Regions from separate parts of the Pseudarthrobacter sp. MM222 genome, predicted to be linked through region 1. Evidence: predicted binding sites of a transcription regulator. Region 1 holds the regulator's gene; each other region holds the start of a gene.
The links. The regulator HrcA, encoded in region 1, represses chaperone genes, less so after heat shock. The targets are predictions, from matches to a motif close to TTNGCACTCGNNNNNNNCGAGTGCNAA.
Positions count from the first base shown of each region.

Region 2: a site for HrcA is predicted at 4,271-4,297, ahead of groES (co-chaperone GroES). Genes of this name have one in related genera too.
Region 3: a site for HrcA is predicted at 4,076-4,102, ahead of OM977_RS14605 (FmdB family zinc ribbon protein). Genes of this name have one in related genera too.
Region 4: a site for HrcA is predicted at 2,679-2,705, ahead of groL (chaperonin GroEL). Genes of this name have one in related genera too.

Region 1 covers NZ_OX352321.1:2,286,734-2,293,887, forward strand. The annotation lists gene OM977_RS10350 (GerMN domain-containing protein) at 1-507, shown strand, start outside; gene OM977_RS10355 (16S rRNA (uracil(1498)-N(3))-methyltransferase) at 950-1,729, opposite strand; gene dnaJ (molecular chaperone DnaJ) at 1,732-2,859, opposite strand; gene hrcA (heat-inducible transcriptional repressor HrcA) at 2,956-3,969, opposite strand; gene OM977_RS10370 (DUF3097 domain-containing protein) at 4,227-5,075, shown strand; gene OM977_RS10375 (DUF4870 domain-containing protein) at 5,193-5,612, shown strand; gene hemW (radical SAM family heme chaperone HemW) at 5,661-6,899, opposite strand; gene lepA (translation elongation factor 4) at 6,942-7,154, opposite strand, start outside.
Region 2 covers NZ_OX352321.1:3,223,015-3,230,168, reverse strand. The annotation lists gene OM977_RS14695 (glycoside hydrolase family 3 N-terminal domain-containing protein) at 1-1,517, shown strand, start outside; gene OM977_RS14690 (shikimate 5-dehydrogenase) at 1,581-2,405, shown strand; gene OM977_RS14685 (class I SAM-dependent methyltransferase) at 2,449-3,681, opposite strand; gene OM977_RS19700 (hypothetical protein) at 3,737-4,213, shown strand; gene groES (co-chaperone GroES) at 4,452-4,748, shown strand; gene groL (chaperonin GroEL) at 4,825-6,435, shown strand; gene OM977_RS14665 (acyltransferase family protein) at 6,635-7,154, shown strand, end outside.
Region 3 covers NZ_OX352321.1:3,200,499-3,207,652, forward strand. The annotation lists gene OM977_RS14575 (AAA family ATPase) at 1-108, shown strand, start outside; tRNA gene OM977_RS14580 (tRNA-Ala) at 328-403, opposite strand; gene OM977_RS14585 (hypothetical protein) at 657-1,358, opposite strand; gene OM977_RS14590 (GNAT family N-acetyltransferase) at 1,759-2,379, opposite strand; gene galU (UTP--glucose-1-phosphate uridylyltransferase GalU) at 2,385-3,302, opposite strand; gene OM977_RS14600 (5-formyltetrahydrofolate cyclo-ligase) at 3,413-4,051, shown strand; gene OM977_RS14605 (FmdB family zinc ribbon protein) at 4,187-4,444, shown strand; gene OM977_RS14610 (RcpC/CpaB family pilus assembly protein) at 4,804-5,403, shown strand; gene OM977_RS14615 (DUF4011 domain-containing protein) at 5,455-7,154, opposite strand, start outside.
Region 4 covers NZ_OX352321.1:743,103-750,256, reverse strand. The annotation lists gene OM977_RS03595 (ribonuclease HI family protein) at 1-634, opposite strand, end outside; gene groL (chaperonin GroEL) at 858-2,495, opposite strand; gene OM977_RS03585 (ABC transporter substrate-binding protein) at 2,815-4,134, opposite strand; gene OM977_RS03580 (cold-shock protein) at 4,134-4,337, opposite strand; gene OM977_RS03575 (LytR C-terminal domain-containing protein) at 4,546-5,181, opposite strand; gene OM977_RS03570 (DUF3263 domain-containing protein) at 5,264-5,581, opposite strand; gene OM977_RS03565 (uracil-DNA glycosylase) at 5,734-6,504, shown strand; gene OM977_RS03560 (siderophore-interacting protein) at 6,558-7,154, shown strand, end outside.

The sequences.
Region 1 (7,154 bases):
AACAGCAACGTGGACGCGGCGATGGCCGAACGCGCGGTCCAGCAGCTCGTCTACACCGCGACGGCGGCAGGTGCCAGCGCCGGACTGATCGATGCCGGGCAGCAGATCCAGGTGGTGGTCCTCGTTGACGGTCATACGGACTACGTCGCCTTCAACCACGTCCGCCTCGGAAACCCGACCTCCCGCAGCTCCGGCATGGTCGCGCCCGTCTGGATCATCGACCCCCAGGAAGCCTCCTCGCTGGAGGACGGCACGGTCAAGATCAGCGGCAGGAGCACCGTCCCGGGCGGAAGGCTCCACTGGGAGATCCTCCGGATCGACGGAACCGTCAAGACGAGCTACCTGAACGGGATCGCGAACGCCTCAACCGATGCAGCACAGTCCGGGCTGTTCAACCTCCCGGTGGACCTGGGTCCGGGGAACTACGAAGTGCGGGTGTCCCAGCTTCAGGACGGCGACCCGTCCCAGGACCTCAACGTCGACACCCGCGGCTTCACGGTCAAGTAGCGGCACGCCCCTGCCGCAGGTGGCATCGACTGCTCCGTGACGGCCCTTCTGGGCGCCCAAAACGGCGGTTTGGGCCCACGCCTGCACGGTTCCCTGGCCGAGCTTGCGAGGCGAGGGGGCCGGTGGGTTGGGCCCACGCCGGCAGGGTTCCCTGGCCGGGCTTGCGAGGCAAGGGGGCAGGTGGTTTGGGCCCACGCCGGCAGGGTTCCCTGGCCGAGCTTGCGAGGCAAGGGGGCAGGTGGTTTGGGCCCACGCCGGCAGGGTTCCCTGGCCGAGCTTGCGAGGCAAGGGGGCAGGTGGTTTGGGCCCACGCCGGCAGGGTTCCCTGGCCGAGCTTGCGAGGCAAGGGGGCCGGTGGTTTGGGCCCACGCCGGCAGGGTTCCCTGGCCGAGCTTGCGAGGCGAGGGGGCCGGTGGGGAGCAATGGATCGCTGCTGAGGCCGCTACCAGCGGCCCAGGATGTCGCTTGCCAGCACGGTTGCCGCGGGGCCGGCGGTGGAGGAACGCAGCACGTGATGCCCGAGCAGCGCGGTGACGGCGCCGGCGTCGCACAGTCTTGTCACTTCACGGGGGCTGATGCCGCCTTCCGGGCCCACGATCAGCAGCACCTCCCGGGCGCCCTCCGCGTCGGCGTCGGCCTCCACGGTCGCGCGCCAGGACTCCAGCACCTGCCGCAGCGGACGCACGGCGTCCTCGTGCAGGATGACTGCCAGATCTGCCGCGGCGACGGCCGCCTGCAGGCCGGCGCCGTCGACGGCCGGTCGGACCTCCGGGATCCAGGCGCGGCGTGCCTGCTTGGCGGCCGCCGCAACCACTGATGCCCACTTGGCATGGGCCTTCGCGGCCCGTTCGGCCTTCCAGCGGACGATCGAGCGTTCCGCCTGCCACGGGACGACGGCGTCGACCCCCAGCTCGGTGGCGGTCTCGGCCGCGAGTTCGTCCCGGTCGCCCTTCGCGAGTGCCTGAACCAGCACCAGCCGGATGTCCGGCCGCGGTTCCGCGGTCAGCTGCGCACACTCCACCGTCAGTTCGCCGGGCGCGACGGCGGTCACGGAACCGGTGAGCCGCTTGCCGGCGCCGTCTGCGATATCCACCGTCTCGCCCACGGCGAGGCGCTTCACCGTAACCGCGTGGCGCGCCTCAGGGCCGTCCAGGACAAAGCTGGAACCGGGGACCTGCTGGTCCAGGGTTCCCGGGGCGGTGAAGAAGACCGGGTTGCTCACCGCTACAGGTTACCGAGCCGGTCCCGGAGCTTGGCGAAGACGCCGCCGCTCGCAGCGAGTTTTCCTTCGGTGAACTGCTCGCCGCGCAGCTTCGCGAGCTGCCGGAGCAGGTCCTCCTGGGCGGGGTCGAGCTTGGCCGGGGTCTCGACCTGCAGGTGGACCTTGAGGTCCCCGCGGCCGTAACCGCGCAGGTGCGTGACGCCGAGTCCGCGCAGGGTGATGACCTCGCCGGACTGGGTGCCGGCCTTGACATCGATTTCCTGCTGACCGTCGAACGTGTCGAGGGTCAGTTCGGTGCCGAGCGCGGCGGCCGTCATCGGAATGTTCAGGCTCGCGTGCAGGTCATCGCCGTCGCGCACGTAGGTGGCGTCGGTGTTGACCCGGATCTCCACGTAGAGGTCGCCGGCGGGACCGCCGGCGGGACCTGCCTCGCCCTGGCCGGAGAGCTGGATGCGGGTGCCGGTGGCCACGCCTGCCGGGACCTTCACGGTGAGCGTCCGGCGGCTGCGGATCCGGCCCTGGCCGGCGCACTCGTTGCAGGGATCCTTGATGACGGTGCCGAAGCCTTCGCAGCTGCCGCAGGGCGCAGCCGTCATGACCTGGCCGAGGATGGACCGGACGGCGCGCTGGACCTGGCCGCTGCCGCCGCAGATGTCGCAGCGCTCCGGGTGGGTGCCCGGCCGGCAGCAGGAGCCAGCGCAGGTGGGGCAGGTGACGGCGGTGTCCACTTCGAGCTTCTTGTTCACGCCGAACACCGCGTCGCGGAGCTCGATCCGGACGCTGATCAGCGCGTCCTGCCCGCGCCGCACCCGGGAGGCCGGACCGGCCTGGCCGCCCGCGCCGAAGAAGGTGTCGAAGATGTCCTGGAAGGCGAAGCCCTGGCCTGCGTAGCTGCCGCCGCCGAAGCCGTTGTCGGTGCCGTTCTCGTTGCCGGTGGTGTCGTAGACCCGGCGTTTCTGCGGGTCAGAGAGCACCTCGTAGGCGTGCGTGACGGCTTTGAAGCGCTCTGATGCGTCATCGCCGGGGTTCACGTCCGGGTGCAGGGTCCGCGCAAGCTTGCGGTAAGCCTTCTTAATCTCTTCCCCGGTTGCTTCGCGGGAGACTCCAAGAACGTCGTAGTGGCTGCTCAAAGTGTGTATCTCTTCCTTTTTGTACTGCCGGTGGGGCACTGCCTGTTGGGGCAAGAAGTCTGGTCAACAGCGGCGCGTTGTCCGCTGCGTGGACGGTCAGGGCCCGAGGATCCTGGAAAGGTAGCGGGCCACCGCACGGACGGCGGCCATGGTGGTCGGATAGTCCATCCGGGTCGGACCGAGCACGCCGACTTTGGCGGTGGCGTCCGGGCCGTAGCCGGTGGCCACCACCGACGCCTCGGCGAGCCCGTCATAGGGGTTCTCCCGGCCGATGCTGACGGTCACGCCGCGGGGATCCGCCGCCATGTCGCTAAGCAGCCGGAGCATCACCACTTGCTCCTCGAGGGCCTCCAGCACCGGGCCGATGCTCAGCGGGAAGTCCACATTGGAGCGGGCCAGGTTTGCCGTTCCGGCCATGACCATCCGCTCTTCGCGGCTGCTCGTGGCCACGGCTTCAAGTCCCCGGGCCAGTGCCTGAGCCGCGGTGCGCCGCGCCGGCGGGCAGCTGGCGATCACGGACTGCAGGGACTGCGGCAGCAGGTTCAGCGACGTCCCGGACAGGCTGCCCAGGAACCGCGTGCGGAGCTCCGCGACGGCCTCGTCCGGTAGGTCCTGGCCGACGTCGATCACCCGCTGTTCCACCTTGCCGGTGTCCGCAATCAGGACCACCAGCACCTTACGGGGTGCCAGCAGGACGAATTCGATGTGCCGGACCTTGGCCCGGCTCAGATGCGGATACTGCACGACGGCGACCTGGTTGGTCAGCTGCGACAGCAGCCGCACGGTCCGTTCCAGGACGTCGTCGAGGTCATCGGAACCTTCCAGGAGGGCCTGGATGGCCCGGCGTTCCGCCGGGGAGAGGGGTTTGACGGCGGAAATCTGGTCCACGAAGAGCCGGTAGCCCTTGTCCGTGGGAATCCGTCCGGCGCTCGTGTGCGGCGCCATGATGAGGCCTTCGTCTTCCAGCGCTGCCATGTCATTGCGGATGGTGGCACTGGACACGCCGAGGTGGTGCCGTTCCACGAGGGCTTTGGAGCCAACGGGTTCACGGGAATGGACGTAGTCCTCCACGATGGCGCGCAGCACTTCCAGTTTGCGTGGTTCGCTCACGCTCCACCTCCAATCGGCTGTCCCGCATACGGTGCCGCCCTCTCCGGCCCCGCCCGGCTGGGCGGTCCGCACTGGGCAGGCTTAGAACAGGCAGGGTTAGCACTCGACATGCCTAAGTGCTAACCAGTCTAATATGAGTCGCCGCGTTGTTAGCATTGGATTCGCTCCAGGCGTTGTTCCCGGGGCGGGTGTTTTCGGGCACAGCCCGCCGTGTCCCTCCAAGCGCCAGGCAGTGTAGAAAGAAGGCAGTGTAACAGATGTCATACCAGAACTGGGGACCTCAGGACCTGTCCGCCCCCGCCAAGGCCCAGCTGCCCGAAGTGCCGGTGGAACGCGGCATGGTGCTTGAAGATGTGCAGTCCGGTTGGGTTGGCGCTGTGACCCGGGTCGAGAAGTCAGGCGGGATGCATGTGGTGGCCCTGGAGGACCGCCGGGGCAAATCGCGGTCCTTCCGGCTCGGCTTTGGGTTCCTGCTGGAGGGCCAGCCCGTCCGGTTGATGCCACCGGCCCCAAGGCCCGCTCAGGCCCCGGCCGGAGGCCGCACCGCGTCCGGATCGGTCCGGGTCGAGGGCCAGCGTGCCCAGGTGGCCAAGGCCAGCCGCATCTGGGTGGAGGGAAAGCACGACGCCGAGCTGGTGGAAAAGGTCTGGGGCGACGATCTGAGGGTGGAAGGTATCGTCGTCGAGCCGCTGCACGGCATCGATGACCTCTCCGCCGCCGTCGCGGCGTTCCGTCCCGGCCCCGGACGCCGTCTCGGCGTGCTCGTGGACCACCTGGTGCCGGATTCCAAGGAATCCCGGATCGCCGACGCCGTGATGGCGACGCCCGGCGCCGCCGGGAACGTCCTGATCGTCGGCCACCCGTACGTGGACGTCTGGCAAGCCATCCGCCCGGCGGTCCTGGGCATCGAGAAGTGGCCGGTAATCCCCCGCGGCACGGACTGGAAAACGGGCATCCTGATGGCCTTCGGCTGGCCGCACAGCACCAAGGAGGATATCGGCCTGGGCTGGCAGAAGCTCCTCGGCGCCGTCCGCAGCTACGCCGATCTGGAAGCCTCCCTGCTGGGCCGCGTGGAAGAGGTCATCGATTTCCTGACGGTTCCGTGAGGCCCGATCCTTGATTCGGCGTCCGAGCAAGTATTCTGGGATTGGCGGCCGCGCACTTGGCGTTGCTCCCGCACTCCAAGTAACAACGCACCTCAGCAATCCAAAGGACGAGAAACCGTGGCAGATGACGCACGCGAACACACGGGCAACCAGGCCGGCCATGGCCAGCCCCCGTACCATGGCGTTCCGGCCAACGCGCTGCCCCTGACGGCCAGCGAGGACCGGCAATGGGCCACGCTCGCGCACTTCGGCGGCATCCTCGGCTGCGTGCCTTCGCTGCTGATCTACCTGATCTTCAAGGACCGTGGCCCGTTTACGGCACAGGAGTCCAAGGAAGCCCTCAACTTCACTCTGCCGCCGACGATCGCGGCCGTGGTCGCGAACCTGCTGGTCTTCGTCCCCGTGGTGGGAAACATCTTCGCGGTCCTGGCCACGGTGATCTGGATTGCGGTCACCTGCTTCTCCGTCGCCGCCGGCATCCACGTCAACCGCGGCCAGCCGCACCGCTACGACTTCAACCTGCGCTGGATTAAATAGCGCGCAGGGAGTCAGCGCGCAGTGCATCAGCCCGGGGGGCAGCGGGGGTCAGTCCGGCAGAATCCGGCGGACCACGGCGTCGGCGAGGAGCCGGCCCTGTAGCGTAAGCACCAGCCGGCCCTGGAACGCCGCTGCCGGTTCCACCAGGCCGTCGGCAATCAGACCGGCCACCGTGTGCCGGCCGGTGTCCCCCAGCCCGCCGAGGCTGTTGATCTCCAGCCCGGTGTTCAATCGCGCTTCGAGCATGACCCGCTCCACGTTGCGGGTTTCCGAGTCCAGCGTTTCCCGCCCGGCGGCCGGCGAGAGCCCCGAACCCAGCCGGTTCGCGTAGGCGGTCGGGTGCTTGACGTTCCACCAGCGGACGCCGCCCACGTGGGAGTGCGCCCCCGGTCCGATCCCCCACCAGTCGTCACCCCGCCAGTACGCGAGGTTGTGGCGGCAAGCCTGTTCGGCGGTGCGGGCCCAGTTACTGACTTCATACCAGCCGAGGCCGGCAGCCGAAATGAGCTGGTCGGCGAGTTCATACTTGGCGGCGTGGTCGTCGTCGTCGATCCCGGGCACTTCGCCGCGGCGGATCTGGGCCGCAAGCTTGGTGCCTTCCTCGACGATCAGTGCGTAGGCGCTGATGTGGTCCGGGCCGTAGGACAGGGCTGTCTCCAGCGAGTAGCGCCAGTCCTCCAGCGACTCCCCCGGGGTCCCGTAGATAAGGTCGAGGCTGACCGCCAGGCCTGCGTCCCGGGCCCACCGGACCACCTGCGGCACCCGGCTGGGGGTATGGGTCCGGTCCAGGACCTTCAGCACGTGCGGGACCGCCGACTGCATGCCGAACGAGACGCGCGTGAACCCGGCGTCGGCGAGCAGCTGCAGGGATTCGGGCGTGACGGAGTCAGGGTTCGCTTCGGTGGTGACCTCCGCGCCGGGCGCCAGGCCCCACGCGGAGATCGCGGCGGTCAGGATGCGCGCCAGGTCCTCGGCGGGGAGCAGCGTGGGCGTCCCGCCGCCGAAGAAGACCGTTCCGAGGGAGCGCGGGGGCAGGCCGCTGCCGGCCAGTGCCCGTACGGCGAAGTCGATTTCCGCGATGGCGGTGCTGGCGTAGGCGTCCTGTGATGCCCCGCCGCCGAGCTCCGTGGCGGTGTACGTGTTGAAGTCGCAGTAGCCGCAGCGGACGGCGCAGAACGGGATGTGGACGTAGAGCCCGAAGGCCCGCCCGGCGGCGCCCTCGAGCGCCTGGGCGGGCAGCAGTCCGTCCGGCGGCGCCGGGTCTCCCAGCGGCAGAGCGCTAGGCACCGGAGCCGCCCGGCTGATGGTGGACAGTCATAAGGGGCACCGCTACTTCTTGGCCTTGTCCTTGGACTCGTCCGTGGTGAGGGCTGCGATGAAGGCTTCCTGCGGGACCTCGACCCGGCCCACCATCTTCATGCGCTTCTTGCCTTCCTTCTGCTTTTCCAGCAGTTTGCGCTTTCGGGTGATGTCACCGCCGTAGCACTTGGCGAGCACGTCCTTGCGGATGGCACGGATGCTTTCACGGGCGATGATCCTCGA
Region 2 (7,154 bases), 940 kb from region 1:
GATCGCGGCCGCTGGGCTGGGGACCGCAACAGCAGGACGCGGACGCAGCGAGCCAGGCTCTTGCCGGTATGGGCCTCGAACAACAGGCAGGGCAGGTCCTGCTTCCCTTCTACACCGGCCTGGACCACGAGACGCGCGCCGCGGACATCGAACGGCTCCACCTGGCCGGCTCCATCATCATGGGCGACAACGTCCCAAGAACACCCGGCGGGCAGGTGGACACCGGCGCGATGAGCGCTGTCACCCTCAGGCTCCAGTCCGCCGCCACGGCGGACGGCCGCAGCTGGCCCGGAATGATCGCGGTGGATCAGGAAGGCGGGGCAGTGGCCCGGCTGCGTGCCCCGTTGACCGAGTGGCCCGCGCCGATGAGCTACGGCGCCGCAGGGAGCGGACCTCTGGCCACCGAGGCCGGACAGGCTCTGGCCTCCGAACTCTCCGCGCTGGGCTTCAACGCCGATTTCGCCCCCACCGCCGACGTCACGATGGGACCCTCCGACCCGACCATCGGGGCACGGTCGATGTCCGGTAGCGCCGGCGCGGCCGCGGACCTCGGTGTTGCGTTCTCGCGGGGGATGCAGGCTGCGGGCATGCTGCCCGCGGCCAAGCATTTCCCGGGCCACGGGTCCGTGAGCGTCGATTCGCACCTGGGCCTGCCCGTCCAGCCGGCGTCCCTGGACCAGCTCCGGGCCAAGGACCTGCTGCCCTTCCAGGCGGCAGTCAACGCCGGGCTGCCCATGGTCATGACCGGTCACATCGTGGTGCCTGCCCTGGAACCGGAGGTGCCCGCGTCCGTCTCGAAAGCAGCGTACGCGGAGCTGCGCGGGATGGGATTCCGCGGCGTGGCGGTGACGGACGCGCTCAACATGGAAGCGCTCAAGGACCGCTTTCCGCACGGTTCGGCGGCACCGGCGGCCCTGGCCGCGGGCGCGGACCTGCTGCTGATGCCGGCCGACGTCGGAGCCGCCCATGCCGCGATCGTCAGCTCCGTACGGAGCGGCGCACTGGCACCCGAAAGGCTCGCCGAGGCTGCGCAGCGGGTGGTCACCATGATGATCTGGCGGGGCCGGACCGGCGCTCCGGAGGGAAGCCAACCGGGAAGCGGCGCGGACATCTCGCGGAAGATCTCCGCGGCGGCGATCACCGTGCTGGCGGGCCCCTGCAGCGGGCCGATGGTGCCCCCGAGCGTGCGCGTCACCGGCGGCACGGACCAGGACCGTGCCAGGTTCGCGGCCGCCGCCCGCGACGTCGGGATCAGCATCGGCGAGGGTCCCCTGGTCTCCCTGATCGGCCACCGCAGGCCGGCACTCGATCCGGCGGCACCCGTGGCGGACGTCGTCGTCACCCTCGACGCGCCGTGGGCGCTGGCCGATTCGGCCGCGCCGGCAAAGATTGCCCTGTACGGCCGCAGCCCGGGCGCCTTCGAGGCGCTCGCGGCCGTGCTCGCCGGGAAGGCCGCCGCGCCCGGGAAACTTCCCGTCGCCGTGGGCGCGCAGAACCCCGGCAGCGGTTGCGGCTGACTTCCCGACTCAATCCGGGCGCGGCTGGCGTTTAATGGAGGCGTGCCCATTCTGAACAAAGACATGACCCTCTGCATCTCCCTCTCGGCCCGGCCGAGCAACAACGGGACGCGCTTCCACAACCATCTGTACGAACAGCTGGGCCTGAACTGGATCTACAAGGCCTTCGCACCCACCGACTTGGCCCAGGCGATCGCCGGAGTGCGGGGCCTGGGAATCCGCGGCTGCGCCGTGTCCATGCCGTACAAGGAGGATGTCATTGCCCTCGTGGACGTGATGGACCCATCAGCCAAGGCCATCGACTCGGTCAACACCATCGTCAACGACGGCGGACGCCTCACCGCGTACAACACCGACTACACGGCAATTGAGCAGCTCCTGCAAAGCAACGCCGTCCCAACAGACTCCTCGGTGCTGGTTCTGGGTTCCGGCGGCATGGCCAAGGCCACCGTGGCCGCGCTGCGCGATGCCGGCTTCACGGGCGTGACCGTCGTGGCCCGTAACGAGAACTCCGGCCGCGCCCTGGCCGAACAGTACGGCTTCGCCTGGAGCGCGGAACTGGGCTCGGCGCAGTCCGGCACCGGCACGGCCGACATGCTCATCAACGTCACACCTATCGGTATGGCAGGGAGTATGGCCGGCGGACCGGACGCAGAGGCGCTGTCCTTCCCGCTGGAGGCCATCGACGCCGCCAAGGTGGTGTTCGACGTGGTCGCCCTCCCGGCCGAGACGCCGCTCATCAAGGCCGCCCGCGCGGCCGGCAAGACCGTGATCACGGGAGCCGAGGTAGCCACGATCCAGGCGCTGGAGCAGTTTGTGCTCTACACCGGGATCCGGCCCACGGATGAGCAGATCCGGTCCGCCGAGGACTTCATGCGGGCACAGTAGCCCGATATTCCTGCCGCTTCGCCCGGACCGGGCTCCGGCGCAGCTAGACGGGTTCCACCGAGATGGCCACCCGGTCCTCGCCGATCCTGGTGAGGACCAGGGTGGCCGCCTTTTTGCTTTTTTGTTTGCCGGCCGTGTTCTTCCCGCCGGGGAGGAGCTGCTTGCGCAGCTCCTCGGGCGTCACCGACGTGCCGCGTTTCTTGATGTCCAGCACGCCAACGCCGCGGTCCTTGACCCAGGCCTTCAGCGCCTTGACGTTGTAGGGCATCACTTCCAGGACCCGGTACGCCCGGGCGAACGGCGTGTCCACCAGCTCCGGTGCGCAGATGTAGGCGATGTGCTCGTCCACCAGATGCCCGCCCAGCTGGAGGGCGACGTCGGCCACCAGCCCGGCGCGGATGACGGCGCCGTCGGGCTCATAGAGATACCCCTCGACAGCGCCCACCGGGGCGGCCGGGCCGCCGTCGAACTCCTCGGCGCTGGTCAGCTCGGCGGCTCCCTGCGGCCCCAGCAGCAAGGCGGCACGCCGGACACCCGGACGCCGCACGGCGTTGAACCACAGGGCCACCTCGGTGACGTCCCCGCCGACCGAGACCCACTGCGCCTCGCAGCCCGCGGGCACCGCCTCATGCGGCATACCGGGGCCCATCTTCACGCCGACGGCGACACCGGAACCGGCCAGGGATTCGGCAAAGGACAGCGGCGGGGAGAAGTCCTCCGGATCCCAGAGCCGTTTGGTCCCCGAGGTTGAGGTGGTTCGGCGGGCGGGATCCAGCCAGACGCCGTCGATTCCCGCCAGGGGCAACGCGGTGGCGTCAGCATGGACCACCGTGGCGTTCCGGAACGGGATCAGGTTCATGGTGGCGCAGGCTGCCGTGGTCTCATCCATCTCCACCGCTGTGACCTGGATGTCCAGGGAGGCCAGCGCCATCGCGTCGGCACCCAGGCCGCAACCAAGGTCCGCGACGTGCTGGGTTCCGGCCTCCGCGAAGCGCTGCGCGTGCCGGGCCGCCACCGGAAGCCGGGTGGCCTGTTCCAGCCCCGCCTGGGTGAAGATCATCTGCCGGGCGAATTCACCGAACTTGGCCTCGGCCTTGGTCCGGAGCCGGGACTGCGTGAGCGCCGCCGACACCAGTTCGGGGGAGTGACCCGCCTTGCGGAGCGAGGCGTTGAGCCGGAACGCCTCATCCTCCCGGTACGGTCCCAGCGACGCCAGCAGTTCCCAGCCTTCGGGATTGAGGAGCGGGGCGATCTGGTCCTGCGGTGCGTCAGCCATGGCATCAAGCGTAGTTCAGGCGCCGCTGCCCTGACTGACCGCTAGGCTGGACGGCATGGATGACAGCGGCAGGGAAACCAGCGGAACCCAGGGCGCCTACCCGGAAGCCGGCACCGCCGGCCCGGACGCTGCAGCTGACGGCACCAATGCTGCTGTTGACGGCACCGATGCTGCTGTTGACCGCCCGGGCCGTTCCGGCCTTGGCAGGTTCGCCCGGCCGGCGCTGGTCGCGGGCCTCGTGATTGCCGTCGTCTGCGCCGCGTTGCTGGTCATTATCTTCTTCCTCGACTCCTTTAACGCCACGGTCTACTCGGTGGGTGGCAAGGACGTGCAGGACGCCACCGACGAGGCCCGTTCCATCCGCGAGAGCTACGCCGCCGCCCGGATCGGCGGCATCATCTTCCTGCTCATCGGCCTCGCGCTCGCCGCCGCCGGCGGGTTCCTGTTGTACCGCGACCGGAACGCGCCGGGCCGGAACGGCACGGGGGACGAGGGCGAGGACGTGGACTTCGAGGACCTCGGAGGACGCTAGGCCTCGGCCCCGAAACCTGCCATAGCGCGCCCCGGGGCGTTCACTCCCGACGTATTTCTGGCACTCGCCTTGACCGAGTGCTAACCATTTACATAGAGTCGTCCTTAGCACTCTCCCTAGGAGGGTGCTAACACCTGAAGCTTCACAGCCTGGCTGCTGCCGGCACCGCGACGACGGTCTGTACGCCATGGCACCACAGCTTAAAGTCCACGAATTTGCTGACGAATAGGAGAGGTCCTTGTCGGTCTCTATTAAGCCTCTTGAGGATCGTATTGTTGTCCGCCCGCTCGAAGCCGAGCAGACCACGGCTTCCGGCCTGGTTATCCCGGACTCCGCGCAGGAAAAGCCGCAGGAAGGCGAAGTTGTCGCAGTAGGCCCCGGCCGCTTCGACGACAACGGCAACCGCGTCCCGATCGATGTCACCGTCGGCGACGTCGTCATCTACTCCAAGTACGGCGGAACCGAAGTCAAGACCGGCGGCACCGAGTACCTCGTGCTGTCCGCCCGCGACGTCCTGGCGATCGTCGTAAAGTAACTCTCTTGGACCCCGCGCCGCCGATCCTTCTTTGACGGGTCAGTTGCGCGGGGTTCTGTCTTGAAAGGACAAAACCATGGCAAAGCAGCTTGCGTTTAACGACGCTGCCCGCCGGTCGCTTGAAGCCGGCATCGATAAGCTCGCCAACACGGTCAAGGTGACGCTTGGCCCGCGCGGCCGCAACGTCGTGCTGGACAAGAAGTGGGGCGCTCCCACGATCACCAACGATGGTGTCACCATCGCCCGTGAAGTCGAACTGGACGACCCCTACGAGAACCTTGGTGCGCAGCTTGCCAAGGAGGTCGCCACCAAGACCAACGATGTTGCCGGTGACGGCACCACCACCGCCACGGTGCTGGCACAGGCCCTGGTCAAGGAAGGCCTCCGCAACGTAGCGGCCGGCGCCGCTCCGGGCCAGATCAAGCGCGGCATCGAGGTCTCGGTCGAGGCCGTCGCCGCCCGCCTGCTCGAGAACGCCCGGCCGGTTGAAGGAACCCAGGTCGCCAACGTGGCCTCCATCTCCGCGCAGAGCGACGAGGTCGGCGAGCTCCTGGCAGAGGCATTCGGCAAGGTCGGCAAGGATGGTGTGATCACCATCGAGGAATCCTCCACCACGCAGACCGAGCTGGTCCTCACCGAGGGCATGCAGTTCGACAAGGGCTACCTGTCGCCGTACTTCGTCACCGACGCGGAACGCCAGGAAGCAGTCCTCGAGGACGCGCTGATCCTGATCAACCAGGGCAAGATCTCCTCCGTGCAGGACTTCCTGCCGTTGCTGGAAAAGGCGCTGCAGAGCTCCAAGCCGCTCTTCATCATTGCCGAAGACGTCGAGGGCGAGGCACTCTCCACGCTGATCGTCAACCGCATCCGCGGCACCCTGAACGTCGTTGCCGTCAAGGCTCCGGGCTTCGGCGACCGCCGCAAGGCCATGCTGCAGGACATCGCCACCCTCACCGGCGCCCAGGTTGTCTCCCCGGAACTGGGCCTCAGCCTGGACAGCGTCGGCCTTGAGGTGCTGGGCACCGCCCGGCGCATCACCGTCACGAAGGACAACACCACCATTGTCGACGGCGCCGGTTCGGCCGAGGACGTCGCAGCCCGGGTCTCCCAGCTGCGCGCCGAGCTGACCCGCACCGATTCCGACTGGGACAAGGAAAAGCTCCAGGAACGCCTGGCCAAGCTGGCCGGCGGCATCGGCGTGATCAAGGTCGGCGCAGCCACCGAGGTGGAGCTGAAGGAAAAGAAGCACCGCATCGAGGACGCCGTGTCCTCCACCCGCGCTGCCCTCGAAGAAGGCATCGTGGCCGGCGGCGGCGCCGCCCTCATCCACGCCCTCAAGGCGCTCGACGAGGATCCGGCCGTTCAGGCTCTCGAAGGTGACGCGGCAGCTGCCGTGGGCATCGTCCGCCGCGCCCTGACCCAGCCGCTGCGTTGGATCGCCCAGAACGCCGGCTTCGACGGCTACGTCGTCGTTGCCAAGGTTGCCGAATCCGCAAACAACCAGGGCTTCAACGCCAAGACCGGCGAGTACGAAGACCTGATTGCCGCCGGCGTCATCGACCCGGTCAAGGTGACGCGCGCCGCACTGCGCAACGCCGCCTCGATCGCGGCACTGGTGCTCACCACGGAAACCCTCGTGGTGGAGAAGCCGGCCGATGAAGACCAGCACGCGGGCCACCAGCACTAAGGAACGCCGCAGGCGCCACCTGGCGTCGTAGCATTCTGAACACCAGTTCCACAACAGGAGGGCCGGACCAGCAGCAGCTGGTCCGGCCCTCCTGCCATATCAGGCTTGGGGACGGCTCCCGCGGCAGCCCCGTGATTGGCCAGGAAGATTACGGTTCGGTAACATTGATGCTTTGTAATCCGGCCTGAAGGGTCTATTTGTGTCGAACGAGCGAACCATCGCCAGCCCGCGTGCCGCGGAAGCGGGTTCCTTGGCGCGCCAAAAATCCAGTTACCGCCCGGAAGTCCAGGGCCTCCGGGCTCTCGCCGTCCTCATGGTGGTCACGTACCACGTGTGGCTCGGCCGGGTCTCCGGCGGGGTGGACATCTTCCTGCTCATTTCCGCCTTCCTGATGACGCTCAGCTTCGCCCGGAAAGTGGAAAGCGGGAAGCCCCTGAAGCTCGTGAGCCATTGGCTCCACCTGCTCAAGCGGCTGCTGCCGGCCGTCGTTGTCGTCATTCTTGGCGTCCTGGCCGGCACCCGGGTCATCCTCCCGGAGAGCCGCTGGCCGGATGTGCTGGATCAGGCCTGGGCTTCCCTGCTGTACCGGCAGAACTGGCTGCTGGCGGATACCGCCGTCGACTACTACGCCCAGGACCATTCCGGGGCCAGCCCCCTGCAGCACTTCTGGTCATTGTCCATCCAGGGCCAGGTCTTCCTGCTCTGGCCGCTCGTGTTCG
Region 3 (7,154 bases), 910 kb from region 1:
GCGGACGACATCGTCAAGGCCACGCTGGCCTTGGGCGAGGAACCAGAGCCGGAGCCGGAACCGACGCCGGAACCGGAGCGGTCACGCTGGTGGCGCTGGCTGGCCTAACCGGATCTGCGGCGGCTGTCGGGCGAAGGCTCGTCCTGCCCTCGAGCGGAAAAATCCCAACTATTCCGCTGTCGTGCAACCGGAGGACAACTTTCCTACCCACCCCAAGCGTGCTCGCTACGCCGCATGCCTGTGCCAAGGGGCGGCGGCCGTTACAAGGCCCGAAGTGTTATCAAAGTGTTTATTCAGGGTCCACCGCGACCCCAAAACCCTTGCAAATGGTGGAGCTAAGGAGATTCGAACTCCTGACCTCTTCGATGCGAACGAAGCGCTCTACCAACTGAGCTATAGCCCCGAAGCAACGCCGGTCCAGGAGGAACGGCGTTGCCGGTGAACCTAGGCTACAAAGTATTGGCGATCTTTGCCAGCCAGCCACGCAAGGTCTCGCTGCCGTGTCGCGCACCACTGATCATGTCCAGCACGGCCAGGAGACACTTTCCAGCGGCTCGTGCGGCAGCGGCCGCGGCGCGTCCGTTTGAACCGGTCGCCCGCTGGACGCAAAAACCCCGGGCGGCCGCAGTGGGCTGCCCGGGGTTGCGAAGAACGAATCAGGCGCGGCGGCGCTGGAGGACGTCATCCAGGTTGCTCAGGGCCCGCTGCCCCTTACCAACGACTTTCGCGTCGTCGTCAGCGCCGGCCGAGGCTGCAGCCGCCGCCTGGTTGAGGCCCTGCTTCAGCGAAGGCTTGCCGACTGCCTTGGGGGCTTCCGGCAGATCCAACGGCTCCGGAGCCGCCCGCTCAGCTTTGGCGGCCTCGACGTACGTGGGCTTGGGCACTTCCACCGGCTCCCAGCTGGCGGCTTCAGCATTGGACGACCCGGTGTCCAGTGCGGTTGCGAGGTCACCGGACGCCACGGCTTCGGCCAGAGCGGCCTGCCGGAGTTCCTGGGCGGTGAGGGGTTTCGGCGCCGGCCGCGGCGGGGCAGCAACGGCCTGCGCGTCGAAGAGGGGGCTGTCAGGACGCTGATCAGACTCCTGCGACGCTGCTGATCGTTGAGTGGAATCCCCCGGCGCGATTCTGGATGGTGCGCTCATGGCTGAGCGGAAAGCCTCGTCCACCTTGCGCCGGCGATCACGCACAGCGAGACGTCGGAGCAGCACGACGGCGCCACCGGCACCGAGCAGGGCCACCACGGGCAACCAGGACGGGCCGAGTCCAAAAATTCGCAGGGCTGCCGAGATGATGCCGGTGAGCAGCGAGAGCAACCCCGCCAGGGCGAGGGCCAGGCGACCATACCGAATTCGGAACACCGGGGCGGTGGTCCCCGACTGCCGGAGTCCATCCAGGGGGTGGAACTCGTGGCAGGAACGGCGCGCTGTGTACTGGTCATGGGTTTCTCCTGCTGGGGCGTCATCATCATGACCTTCCCGGCTTGGGGGTCTGCTGTTGCAATGTCAACGACATCCGCCAGGAGCTCGCCCGCAGGCTGCAGCTGGTGCCGTCCGTTCCGGAGCACGTAGGGGGCCACCCATACAATCCAGAGCGCAACAGCAATGACAAGGATCACAGAGCTGCTAAGAGGGAAGTCCACAGTCAAAACGGTATGAGCAACACGGCCGACGGGCCCGCATTGGGCGCGGTGTGTCGCGAGGCAACCGGCAAATGACTTGATTTACGACGTTCTGGCTGGTCATCACGGGATTCAGCCGATCAGGACGACCGGGTCTTGAGCCACCTGGAAAGCAGACCCTCGGGCACTTCCTCGGCGGTCAGCGCGAAGGTTCGGTGGTCGGCCCATTCCCCGTTGATGTGTAGGAAACGCGGCCGGTAGCCCTCGTCCCGGAAGCCAAGCTTCTCCACCACTCGGAGGCTGGCCGCATTCTCGGGCCTGATGTTGATCTCCATCCGGTGCAGCCCGAGAGTGCCGAAGCAGTGGTCCGTGGCCATGGCCACAGCGGTGGGGGCGATGCCGTGGCCCGCCCGTTGCTGGTCCACCCAGTAGCCGAGAGTGGCCATCATCGCCGAACCCCAGACTATGGATGACACCGTCAACTGTCCGACGATCACCGGCTCCCGGAAGCCCGGCGTCCATTCCGTAATAACGAACGGCAGCGCCGAGGCTTGCGCCGCCTGTGCCTTGAGGGAGCGCACCATCTGACGGTAGTCGGGAAGTCCGCCGCCCGGAAGGGGGTTGGATGCCTCCCAGGGGGCGAGCCACTCGCTGTTGCGGGAACGGACTTCCGTCCACTCCTTGCGGTCACGGTACCGGATCGGCCGCAGCAGGATGTCACCGCATTCCAGCGTCACCGGCCAGTTGAAGCTGCCCCCCACGGGAGTTACTTTGTCAGGCTGGCGGTGAGGCTGGAGGCGAAGTCGGGCAGCCACTCACGCAGGCCGGGACCGAGGTCATCGCTGTCGCAGGCGAGCTGTACGCAGGCCTTGAGGTAGCTGAGCTTGTCACCGGTGTCGTAGCGGCGGCCGCGGAAGACGACGCCGTACACGCCGTAACCTTCGCCGTCGCCGGCGGCGAGCGTCTGGAGCGCGTCGGTGAGCTGGATCTCGCCGCCACGGCCGGGCGCGGTGCGTTCCAGGACTTCGAAGACGGCCGGGTGGAGGACGTAGCGGCCGATCACGGCGAGGTTGGAGGGGGCATCCTCAACGTTGGGCTTTTCCACCAGCTGGTTGATGCGGACATACTCTTCGCCCTGGATCGCCTGGACGTCGGCGCAGCCGTAGGCGCTGATCTGGGAAGGGTCCACCTCGATCAGTGCTACAACCGACCCGCCGGTCTTGGCCTGGACTTCGATCATGGTGCTGAGGAGCTCATCGCGGGCATCGATCAGGTCGTCGCCCAGCAGAACAGCGAACGGTTCGTAGCCGACGTGCTGCTTCGCGCGCAGGACGGCGTGGCCCAGACCCAGGGGATCGCCCTGACGCACATAGTGGATGTCACCGAGGTTGCTCGCGGCCTGGATGGATTCCAGCTTGGCCGTGTCGCCCTTGGCTTCAAGCGTGGCTTCCAAGGTGGGGACACGGTCGAAGTGGTCCTCCAGCGCGCGCTTGTTGCGGCCCGTGATCATCAGGATGTCGCTCAGACCGACATTTACGGCCTCTTCGACGACGTACTGGATGGCAGGCTTGTCCACGACGGGAAGCATTTCCTTGGGCATGGCCTTGGTGGCCGGAAGGAACCTGGTGCCGAGGCCCGCAGCGGGGATGACGGCCTTGCGGACGGAAGCGATAGGTGTAGTCACCCGACTAATCTAACGGAGGTATTAAACATTCGGTAATTAGCTACAGCCGGTTAAGGGCACGGATCGGCCGCGCATGCGGTGCGGGATGCCCACAGGTGGAAGGCCGCGAGATGAACGCAACGAAAGAAGAGATCCGCGCGAGGCACCGGACGCGCCGGGCACTACTGCGGCCTCCAGCGCTCGACGCGGCCGGCGCAGCGATCGCGGAGCACGGGCTGATGTGGGCGAACGGACTGGCGGGCGGCCAGGCCGGAACGTTCGCCGCCTACCTGGGAGTCGGGAGCGAACCTCCTACCCTCCCCCTGCTGTCGGCGCTGCACGACGCCGGACACCGGGTGCTGCTGCCGGTGTGCGAACCCGGCATCACCCTCAGCTGGGTGTACTGGACGCCGGCGTCCGCCTTTGTCCGCAGCCGCTTCGCCCCAATCCAAGAACCGGTCGGCGAACCCTTTGGTCCGGAGATCATGCGGTCCGCCGTCGGCCTCTTCCTGCCGGCCACCGCCGTCGACCTCTCCGGCAACCGGATCGGCCAAGGCGGCGGGTACTACGACAAGTTCCTGACGACGCTGGAGATGCTTTTCCCGGGCCGGTTCGCGCCGGCCGACGGCGGCGGACGGCTTCCGCCGCTCCCCGCAATCGCCGTCGTCTATGACGGTGAGGTCCTGCCCGCCGGAAGCATTCCCGTGGAGTCCTATGACCGCCGGGTCCCGTCCGCCCTGACCCCCGGCGGCTTCGTCCGCCTGCTCTGAAGCCACGATCCCGGGATGATAGAATTAGCACTCAGGCCCTGCGACTGCTAAGTGCCGGAAGCCGTCGGTAGACATATTGGCGATCCGGACCGGGCAGCACCGGACCTGCTCGTTTGTCCCAAAGGAGGATTTCCAGTGCCCACGTATGCATATGCCTGCAAGGATTGCAGCCACGCCTTCGAGATCGTGCAGTCATTCACGGACAACTCCCTGACCTCCTGCCCCGAGTGCGAGGGCACTCTGCGCAAGAAGTTCAACAGCGTCGGCGTCGTCTTCAAGGGCTCCGGCTTCTACCGGACTGATTCCAGGGACGCCAAGGGCAGCACCGTTTCCCCTGCACCCGCTGCGACGCCGGCCGCTCCGGCCGCTCCCGCTCCGGCTGCCGCGAACTGAACATCCGCTGCCGGCGGCGGTCCGCCGCTTTTCCGGCACCGACGAATCCGCCTTGCGGGTTGTCCACATAGGCACCGCGGCGCCTGCCGCCGCCGTCCCGGTCGGGCTAGCGTGGCGTCATGGCTACAGTCGCTACCCCTGTTCGTACGCGCGGCATTTTCCTTGCGCGGATTCTTCTTGGCGCAGTCTTCCGCACGGGTTCCTTCCTTAGCCGCGGCCGTGCAGCACCACCCAGCCGCTCTGGCCCGCACGGCTACGGCCCGCACCGAGGAAGTCCACCGCGTGCCCGCGGCGGTCCGGGCGGGAGTCGGGGAAGCAGCCGCCTGAGGGGATGGCTGAACCGGAACCGCCGGCTGGCAGTGGCTCTGCTGCTGTGTATCGCGGCCGGGATCACCGTCCAACAACTCACGCCGGCGCCGGACGATACGGTTGCCGCCGTCGCCGCTGCCCGAGATCTGCCGGCCGGCAAAACCCTCGACGCCGCCGACATGATGGTGTTGAACATCCCTCCCGGGCTGCTCCCCGCCGGCAGCTTCGGCGACGGCGCGACGCTCCACGGGAAGCAACTGGCCATACCCCTGCGGCAGGGCCAGCTGATCGCAGACACACAGCTCCTGGGTCCAGGCCTGCTGGCAGGAAGTCCGCCGGGGTCGGCTGCCGTGCCGCTACGGATGGCGGACCCGGCCTCCGTCCGGCTGGTCTCCGCCGGCCAGCTGGTCAACGTGGTGATGTCCGGCGACAACGGCTTTGACCGGCCCGGCACGTCCGAGGTGCTGGCCGCCGGCGTGCCGGTGCTGTGGACCTCCGCACAGGGCGGCAAGGCGGCGCAGTGGCTTGGGGACGCCGAGACGGACGGTCTCATCGTCGTGGCCGCCGATGCCGATCAGTCCCGGCGGCTCGCCGGCGCCTCCACCCAAGGGAAGCTGTTCTTCGTCCTGGTCCCGCCGGTACCTGGCTAGGCGGCGCTCCCGGGGCCCCACCCCGCCGGGTCGGCCACCCCTCGGCGAGTCCTAGCCCCAGTGCGGGGGTTTTTGTTCCTGCAGCCAGGAATCGTGGTCGTAGCCGTCGGGGCGGTCTCCCCAGCGGCGCGGGTCGTCCTCGGCCGCCTTGTTCGGCAGCACGCCTTCGGCCACCGCGCTGCTGGCAGCCGAAGCGGGCACGCCCGCGCCCGCCGGCGCCTCCTCAGATGCGCCCGTCTCGGCGGCCCACTGTTCGTCGTGCGCCTCGTTGGCGCTTGTGTCTTGAACGTCGCCGTCTGCGCTCATGCGGTCGGCCTCCTTAGTGCCCGGTGCTGCTGCTTGCTGCTGCTCTCCGCCATGAGAGCCGGTGGTTGCTGGTTCGGCGGCAAAAGAAGCGGGGGCGCCCGGCGCGGCGGTCCCCTGCGTTGACGCGGAACGCCCCGCCGCCGCTTGGGCATCGTTGACGGCCAGATGTTCCACGTCGTCATCGAAGAAGCCCGAGGACCGGTGCCGGCTGGTCACCGCCGGCTTTTCCAGTCCCAGGTACCCGCCGATCCGGTCGGCACAGGCCGACGGGTCGGTGAACACCTCGATGGTCCAGAGGGGCATGTAGCGCCAGCCCAGCCGTTCCAGCTGCTGCGGCCGGAGCCTGCTGCGTTCCCGCACGGTCATCCTCCGGTACTGTTCGGTTCCGTCGGATTCGATCGCCACGGGCTGCGGGATCTCGGCGTCGTCCTGGCCTATGGTGTGCAGCGGGTCGGCGGCGGCCACCATGTTGAGGACGCCGTCGTACTGGTGCCAGACCCGGGCACCGCGGGCCCGGAGCCGGTCGCCAAGATCGGCCACGAGCGGGTCGGCGCCCAGGGCCTGCTCGCTGGCGGCGGCCCGCGATGCGGGGCTGCCGAGATCGGAGTTTCCGGTGATTTCCCGGTCCAGCAGTTCGTAGAAGTCCACGGCTCCATGGCTCAGCCGGGTCACGTCAAGATCCTCGGGCCGGAAGCAGCTGAGGACGTGCAGGGAGCGGCGGGCGCGGGTCATCGCCAGGGCAAACTTGGCCCGTCCGCCCTCGGCCGAGAGCGGGCCGAGACTGTGCAGGGCGCGCCCGTGCGGGGTGCGTCCATAGCCCGGGGAGAAGATGATGTGGTCACGGACCAGACCCTGGGCGCGGTCCAGGTCCACCACGCGGAAGGATTCCTCGCCGGCGGTGAAGAAGCTTGCGAGCATAGGATAGTTGGGCAGCTGGAGCCGGATGGACTCCCCGATCCTGGCGGCATGGCGGAGGCTGCCGGTGACGACGGCCAGGGAAGTGCGCGGACGGAGGCGCGCATGTTCGAAGACCAGTTCCACGGCGCGGTTGACTTCGGCGACGACGGATTCGACGCCGTCCTGGTCCGCGCTCGGCAGTCCGGTGCCGTCCGGCAGGTATTCCAGGCTGAGCGCGCGGTCCAGCCCGGTAGCGGACTGGCCTTCGGGGAGCCGGCGGAGCCCGCCGTCGTAGAACGCCTTGCTCAGCTGCCGCACGAGGTCCTCGTCGACCGCCCGGTAAACGTTCCGCAACTTCCGGACCGGCAGCACGGCGGTGAGGGCTTTGTAGGCGCTTTCAACGCCCTGGTGCGAGCTTTCGCCGGCGGCGAGACGCTCCACGCTGACGGTGAAGGTCCTGGGGCTGGCGATCTGGTCGTCGCCGAAGGCGATGACCTGCTGGGCGCGCGCGATGGCGGGCAGGACGGCCTGCAATGAGGTTGCCTCGG
Region 4 (7,154 bases), 1.5 Mb from region 1:
CCTCGAGCTCGCTGAAGAGATCCGGTTCCTCGAAGCCTCCAGCGTGACCGAAGAACTCCTGCTGGCCTGGCCGGGCGGGCGCTGGCGGCAGCGTTGCGGGCGCCATCACGGGCGTCACGGGCGCGGGCGCTGCTGAGGGGCGCTGTGCCTCGCCGGGCCTCTCAGCCGTCGTTCCGAAGCCGGGGCCCTGCCGGACCGCAACGCCCTGCTGGTAGGAAGTGGCTGCTGCCCTGGCACGCTCATCGGCGGCCTCGTTGAGGTCGTGCCCGGCATGGCCGCGGACCCACTCGAAAGTGTACTTGCGGCCACGCAGTTCCTGATCGATCTCCTTGAGCAGTTCCACGTTCAGGACGGGCTTGCCGTCCGACTTCCGCCAGCCCTTCCGCTTCCAGCCCGGCATCCACTTGGTTACGGAGTTGATGACGTACTGGCTGTCGCAGAGGATGTGCAGATCCTCGCCCGGGAGGTGCGCCGTGGACCGGAACAGGTCGAGGACGGCCATCAGCTCGCCCTGGTTGTTGGTGCCATGCGGCCATCCCCCGGCCCGCCAGCAGTCGTCATTCACGTACCAGGCCCATCCGGCCGGGCCGGGATTTCCTAAAGCCGAACCGTCGGCTGCTGCTGTAATCGTCACTGCACTATCCTGCCAGACCCCGCCAAAACCCACCGAGGCTCCCGCACATGCCGTCCTGAGCTGAGGAAGCCGTTATCAGTGCAACGTCTGCGGGAGCGTCGGCTGGATGAATGCGAGAACTGCGGGAGGGTGTTGGGTGGGAATGCGGTTAATCGGCGACGGCGGCCCCACCCGAAGGTGGGACCGCCGTCGTCGAACAGCCGGTGGTGGCTAGCGCTGGGGGTTAGAAACCGCCCATGCCGCCCATGCCGCCCATGTCGTCGCCGCCGCCCATGGCCGGAGCGTTCTTCTCCGGCTTGTCGGCCACAACAGCCTCGGTGGTGAGGAACAGGCCGGCAATGGAAGCCGCGTTCTGCAGGGCAGAGCGGGTGACCTTGACCGGGTCGTTGATGCCGGCAGCCAGCAGGTCGACGTACTCGCCGGTTGCTGCGTTCAGGCCGTGGCCTGCGGGCAGGCCGCGGACCTTGTCGACCACAACGCCCGGCTCAAGGCCGGCGTTGAAGGCGATCTGCTTCAGCGGGGCATCGATGGCAACGCGGACGATGTTCGCACCGGTTGCCTCGTCGCCGTCGAGCTGCAGGTTTGCGAAGGCCTTGGCACCGGCCTGGATCAGGGCAACGCCACCGCCGGCGACGATGCCCTCTTCAACAGCAGCCTTGGCGTTGCGGACTGCGTCCTCAATGCGGTGCTTGCGTTCCTTGAGCTCCACTTCGGTGGCGGCTCCGGCCTTGATGACTGCAACGCCGCCGGCCAGCTTGGCCAGGCGTTCCTGCAGCTTCTCGCGGTCGTAGTCGGAATCGGAGTTCTCGATCTCGGAGCGGATCTGGGAAACGCGGCCGGCGATCTGGTCGGCGTCGCCTGCACCCTCGACAATGGTGGTCTCGTCCTTGGTGACAACAACCTTGCGGGCGTGGCCCAGCAGTTCGAGGCCGGCGGTCTCAAGCTTGAGGCCGACTTCCTCGGAGATGACCTGGCCACCGGTGAGGATGGCGATGTCCGCGAGCTGCGCCTTGCGGCGGTCGCCGAAGCCCGGGGCCTTGACGGCGACGGACTTGAAGGTGCCACGGATCTTGTTCACGATCAGGGTGGCCAGGGCCTCGCCCTCGATGTCTTCGGCAATGATCAGCAGCGGCTTGTTGGACTGCATGACCTTTTCGAGGACAGCAACCAGTTCCTTGACGCTGGAGATCTTGGAGTTGACGATCAGGATGTACGGATCCTCAAGGACCGTTTCCTGGCGCTCAGCGTCGGTGACGAAGTAAGCGGAGATGTAGCCCTTGTCGAAGCGCATGCCTTCGGTGAGCTCGAGTTCCAGGCCGAAGGTGTTCGACTCCTCGACCGTGATGACGCCTTCCTTGCCGACCTTGTCCAGGGCTTCGGCAATCAGGGCGCCAATCTCGTTGTCGCCGGCAGAGATGGACGCGGTGGCGGCAATCTCTTCCTTGGTTTCGATTTCCTTGGCCGAAGCCAGGAGCTCGCGCGTGACGGCTTCGACAGCCTTCTCGATGCCGCGCTTGAGGGACAGGGGGTCGGCTCCGGCCGCTACGTTGCGCAGGCCTTCCTTGACCAGGGCCTGTGCCAGCACGGTTGCGGTGGTGGTTCCGTCGCCGGCGACGTCGTCCGTCTTCTTGGCAACTTCCTTGACCAGCTCGGCGCCGATCTTCTCGTAAGGGTCGTCCAGCTCGATCTCCTTGGCGATGGAAACACCATCGTTGGTGATCGTGGGGGCGCCCCACTTCTTTTCGAGGACAACGTTGCGTCCACGCGGGCCGAGGGTGACCTTGACGGCGTCGGCGAGGATGTTCAGGCCCCGCTCAAGACCGCGGCGTGCCTCTTCATCAAATGCAATGATCTTGGCCATAACGGCAGTAGTCCTTTCGGGACAGTCGTTAAGAATGGACCTTGCTGCGGTGCCCGCGACGGACGATCCTTTTCCGGGCGGCCTCTGTACGCCGCCAGGTCCGGGATCTCACCCAGCCAGGTATTTCTTTCGCTCCCTGTCCGTCTGCCTGGCTTCGCGACCGGTCGGACCGGAGGCGTCGTTTTAGCAGTCGATACGCGGGAGTGCTAAGTCAATAATTAGCACTCCCCCGGGGAGAGTGCAACCAGTGCACGTCCCGCTCCGGCCCGTATCGGTGCCCTGCCCGCCTTCTGTTGCGGCACAAATTCGCTACGGGCGATCACCGGCCGCTGCTGCGGGCCGTCTCGCTTCCGCTTCTGGTGGCCTGGTTATCCGCGCCATAGCGGAACACCATGTAGTTGGCTGAGGTCACGTCACCGTTGGAATCGAAGTTGATCACTCCGGATTGGCCGTCGTAGTCGGGTCGCTTGCCCGCCCGAAGGAGGTCGATGCAGGTCTGATAGGACGTGCATACCGCTGTTTCGCCGGCGGCCTGTGCCGCGCCTCCGGAGACGCCGATCAGCCGGGCCGCAATGGAGGTGCCTGCGTCATCCTCCGCAGCAGCGGCCGCGATGACGGCGAGGTTGACCGCGTCGTAGGTTTCCGCCGCAAAGGTCATGTCCAACAGGTCCGGATCCACGGACACCAGCTCGCCCTGGAAATGCGCCGACGGAAACACGCCCGGCAGGATGCCGCGTGCCCCATCGAGGGCTCCTGAGCCGAGACCGGAGCCGTACTCGTTGACGGCACCGTCGCTGAGGATGAGCTTTCGTCCTCCCAGCCCGGCGTTGTTCAGCTCCGCGATGGCGCCTTGCGCACCATTCCGGGCGACGAGGACCACGGCGTCCGGGGCTGCTGCCTTGGCGGCGGCGGCGGCCTGCTGCGCCTGACCCGGGGTGAATCCCGCGACGGCGACCGGCCCCAATCCGGCGGCTTTGGCCGCGGCGCCGACGGCGGCAGACACGTCTTTGCCGTAGCCGCCTTCCTCGTACACGATGGCCAGCGTCTTGGCGCCGCCGTCCTTGGCGAGCTTGACGAGGACGGCGGCCTGGGCGACGTCCGCTGCGGAGGTCCGGAAGTAGTACCCGCCGCTCCTGTAGGTGCTCAGTCCGCTGGCGGCGTTGGCGGGGGAAATCAGGGCGACTTTGGCGTTGGAAAGCACATCGATGGCGGCGGGGGCGCGGCTGGAGTCGGTCGGGCCGATGACGACGTCCGCCTTGGCGGCTGCGAGCTCCTTGGCTTGGCCTGCGGTGTCTTCGCTGATGATCTCGGGGAGCAGCTCGACCGGTTTGCCCTTGTGGCCGCCGGCGGCATTGATTTCGCTAACGGCCAATCTGGCTGCCGCGAGCTGGGAGGTGTTGAGGAAGCCCTGGCTGCCCGTGTTATCCAGGATCAGGCCGATCTTAAGCGTGCCGTCGCCGCTGGCTTCAGCACTCCGCACCCGGGCGCCGCCGGCCGGGGCCAGACAGCCGGTCATCACCAGCAGCGCAACCGCGCCCACGGCGGCCGAACGGCCCGCGCGCAGGGCGGCAGTCCGGCGTCGGACGATGTTGTCTCCGGCAGGATCATGCCCGGCGTGCGGTGCAGCGGGAAGCGCCACTAGGCCGGCCGGACACTCTCGGCCTGGGGGCCCTTCTCGCCCTCGCCCACTTCCAGTTCCACGCGCTGGCCCTCGTCGAGGGCGCGGTAACCCTCGCCCACGATGGCGGACCAGTGCACGAAGACGTCATCGCCGGAGTCGTCCACGGTGATGAAGCCGTAGCCCTTTTCGGCGTTGAACCACTTGACGGTTCCCAGTGCCATGGTGTCCACACTTTCAGCTAGCTTGCGGGCGCCGCACCACGATGTGCGCCGCGGAATGCGAAAACGAAGTCCGCAAATCACTGTACCCGCGGCGGCGCGCCTGTGCGCAGGGTGCAGGCCGCGCCGTCGGCCAATAGTTATTCACGCGTAACCGAACCGGGGCCGCTGGAAGAGCCGGGTGGCGGGCCGCTGGAAGCCGGGACGCGGGCTACTGGAAGCCGGGTCCGAGGACGACGACAAGCGGCATGTTGAACTCGGCGGAGTCGACGAGGGTCGGGATGTTGAGCAGGGAGGCCAGGGCCTCGGCGTTGACTCGCTGCTCCGCGCCGTCATAGAAAATCACTGAACTCGTTTGCCGCGCGCCGCCCCAGTTGCCCAGCGGGCCGAGGGTCCAGCCGTCGGAAGCGACCGTGGCGCCCACCCTGCTCGCCAGTCCGGGCGTGCCGGTGGCGTTATAGATCGCGACGGGCTGCGTCTTGTCCACTGCGGCGTCGTCCGCCGGCGTGGCCGTGGGCGACGGCGCTTCGGAGGGCGTCGCCGCGTCGGGTGTGGCTGCTGCCGACGGGGACTCACTCGCCGGGGCGGAGCTGCTGGCGCTGGGCGCCGCTGAAGCGGTGGGGGTGGCGGACTGTTCCGCGGTCACGGCCGAGGAGCTGCCGGCCGAGTTGAAGCCAAGTTTCGGCAGGAACAGGAAAGCCACCAGGCCGATGACCAGCGCCACGGCGCCGACAGCCAGGACAGGGGCAAGGCTGCGGCGACGGGATTCGGCGGCTGCCCGGTGGACACCCTGCCGGGTGGGGGTCTCCGGGACCCGGTCAAATTCATCCCGCGCGTATTTGGTCATGATAAAAACGACGTCCTTGCTGATTTCTTACGAGTTGCCAGGGCCTTATCGGCGCGGAAAATCCGCGCGTCCGGCCGGTGCTTTACGCGTCTGAACCCAAGCGGCGGGCAGTGCGGGCACGTTGGCGTGACGTACGTAGTCTACGCAATCTCTTCACCAGCATGGGATCGTGGGCCAGCGCATCCTCAGTATCGATGAGCGCGTTGAGGATCTGGTAGTAGTGCGTCGCGGAGAGGTCGAAGAGTTCGCGAATGGCCTGTTCCTTGGCCCCGGCGTACTTCCACCACTGCCGTTCGAGGGCCAGCATCTGCTGATCGCGGCTGCTCAGCGGCGACTCGCTGCGCGTGTCCGCGGGAAAAGATTCCGGCGTCGAAAGGTGCTCTTGCGCTGCTTCGGCCACGACACACTCCCTGGCTGGATCCGACTAAAGGTCAGTCCCATGTTACGGGCGAATAACACCGTTGTCATTTGGGGCCCTGCAAGAATGGAGCGGTGCCTTCCTCCAGCTCCCCTCGCGCCGACCCGCCTTCTGCCGACCTGCCTTCTGCCGACCTGCCTGGTGCGGATGCCCTCTTTGAGCTGGACGCGGCGCCCGGTGACCTTCTGGGGTTCGCGCAGCTGGCACGGCTGCCGCTGGCGGAGCTCGTGGCCCCCGACTGGGCGGAGGCGCTAACCCCCGTGGAGGGAAAGCTGCGCGAGGTGCTGGGGTTCCTCGCGGCGGAGGCCGCCGGCGGGCAGAACGTGCTTCCCCGGCCGACGAACGTACTGCGTGCCTTCCGGCAGCCGCTGGCCGGCGTCCGGGTCCTGGTTGTGGGCCAGGACCCCTACCCGACGCCGGGCCACGCCGTCGGCCTGTCCTTCGCGGTGGACGGCGGCACCCGCCCCATCCCCCGCAGTCTCGCCAACATCTACAAGGAACTCGACGCCGATCTGGGGCTCCCGCCGAGGACCCACGGTGACCTCGGCCGCTGGGCGGAGCAGGGTGTCCTGCTGCTGAACAGGGTGCTCAGCGTCCGGGCTGGGGCGGCAGGGTCACACCGCGGTAAGGGCTGGGAGGCCATTACGGCGGCCGCCATCCGCGCCGTGGCTAACCGCAGCGCGCCAGCCGGCGGACGTGCACCCCTGGTGGCGGTACTTTGGGGCAAGGACGCCGAATCCGCCCGACCGTTGCTGGGTCCCACGCCGGTGATCGCCAGCGCGCACCCCAGTCCGCTTTCGGCCTCACGGGGTTTCTTCGGCTCGCGTCCCTTCAGCCGCGCCAACGCCCTGCTGCAGGCTCAAGGAAACGGCACTGTGGACTGGGAGTTGCCCCCGCTTCCGTAACCCAGCGTTCCCCGCACGGAGAATTTACAGGCTGGTTGGCTAGGCTTGGGCCCATGACCACAGTTCCCGCCACCACCTCGGCCAGCCGAAAATCGCGACCGCAGATCAACCTCACCGTGCTGCGACGCGAACAGCTCTCTCCGCACATGGTCCGCATCGTCGCCGGCGGTCCGGGCTTTGGCGAGTACGTCAACAACGAGTTCGTAGACCGCTACGTCAAGATTGTGTTTCCGCAGCCCGGAATCGCGTACCCGGAACCGCTGGACCTCTGGACCGTCCGCGAGACCATGCCGCGCGAACAATGGCCGCACACCCGCACCTACACGGTCCGCTGGGTCAACGAGGCGGCCGGGGAACTGGCGATCGACTTCGTGATCCACGGCGACGAGGGCCTCGCTGGCCCCTGGGCGGCCACCGCACAGCCGGGCGACAGCCTCCTCTTCACCGGCCCCGGCGGCGGCCACAACCCCGACCCGGCGGCGGACTGGTACCTCTTCGCCGGCGACGAATCCGCCCTGCCGGCGATCGGCGCCGTGATCGAGGCCCTGCCGCAGCACGCCCGCGGCCTCGCCTTCCTGGAAGTGGACAGCGAGGCGGATATCCAGGCGATCGCCGCACCCGCCGGCATCGAACTGCGGTGGCTCTTCCGC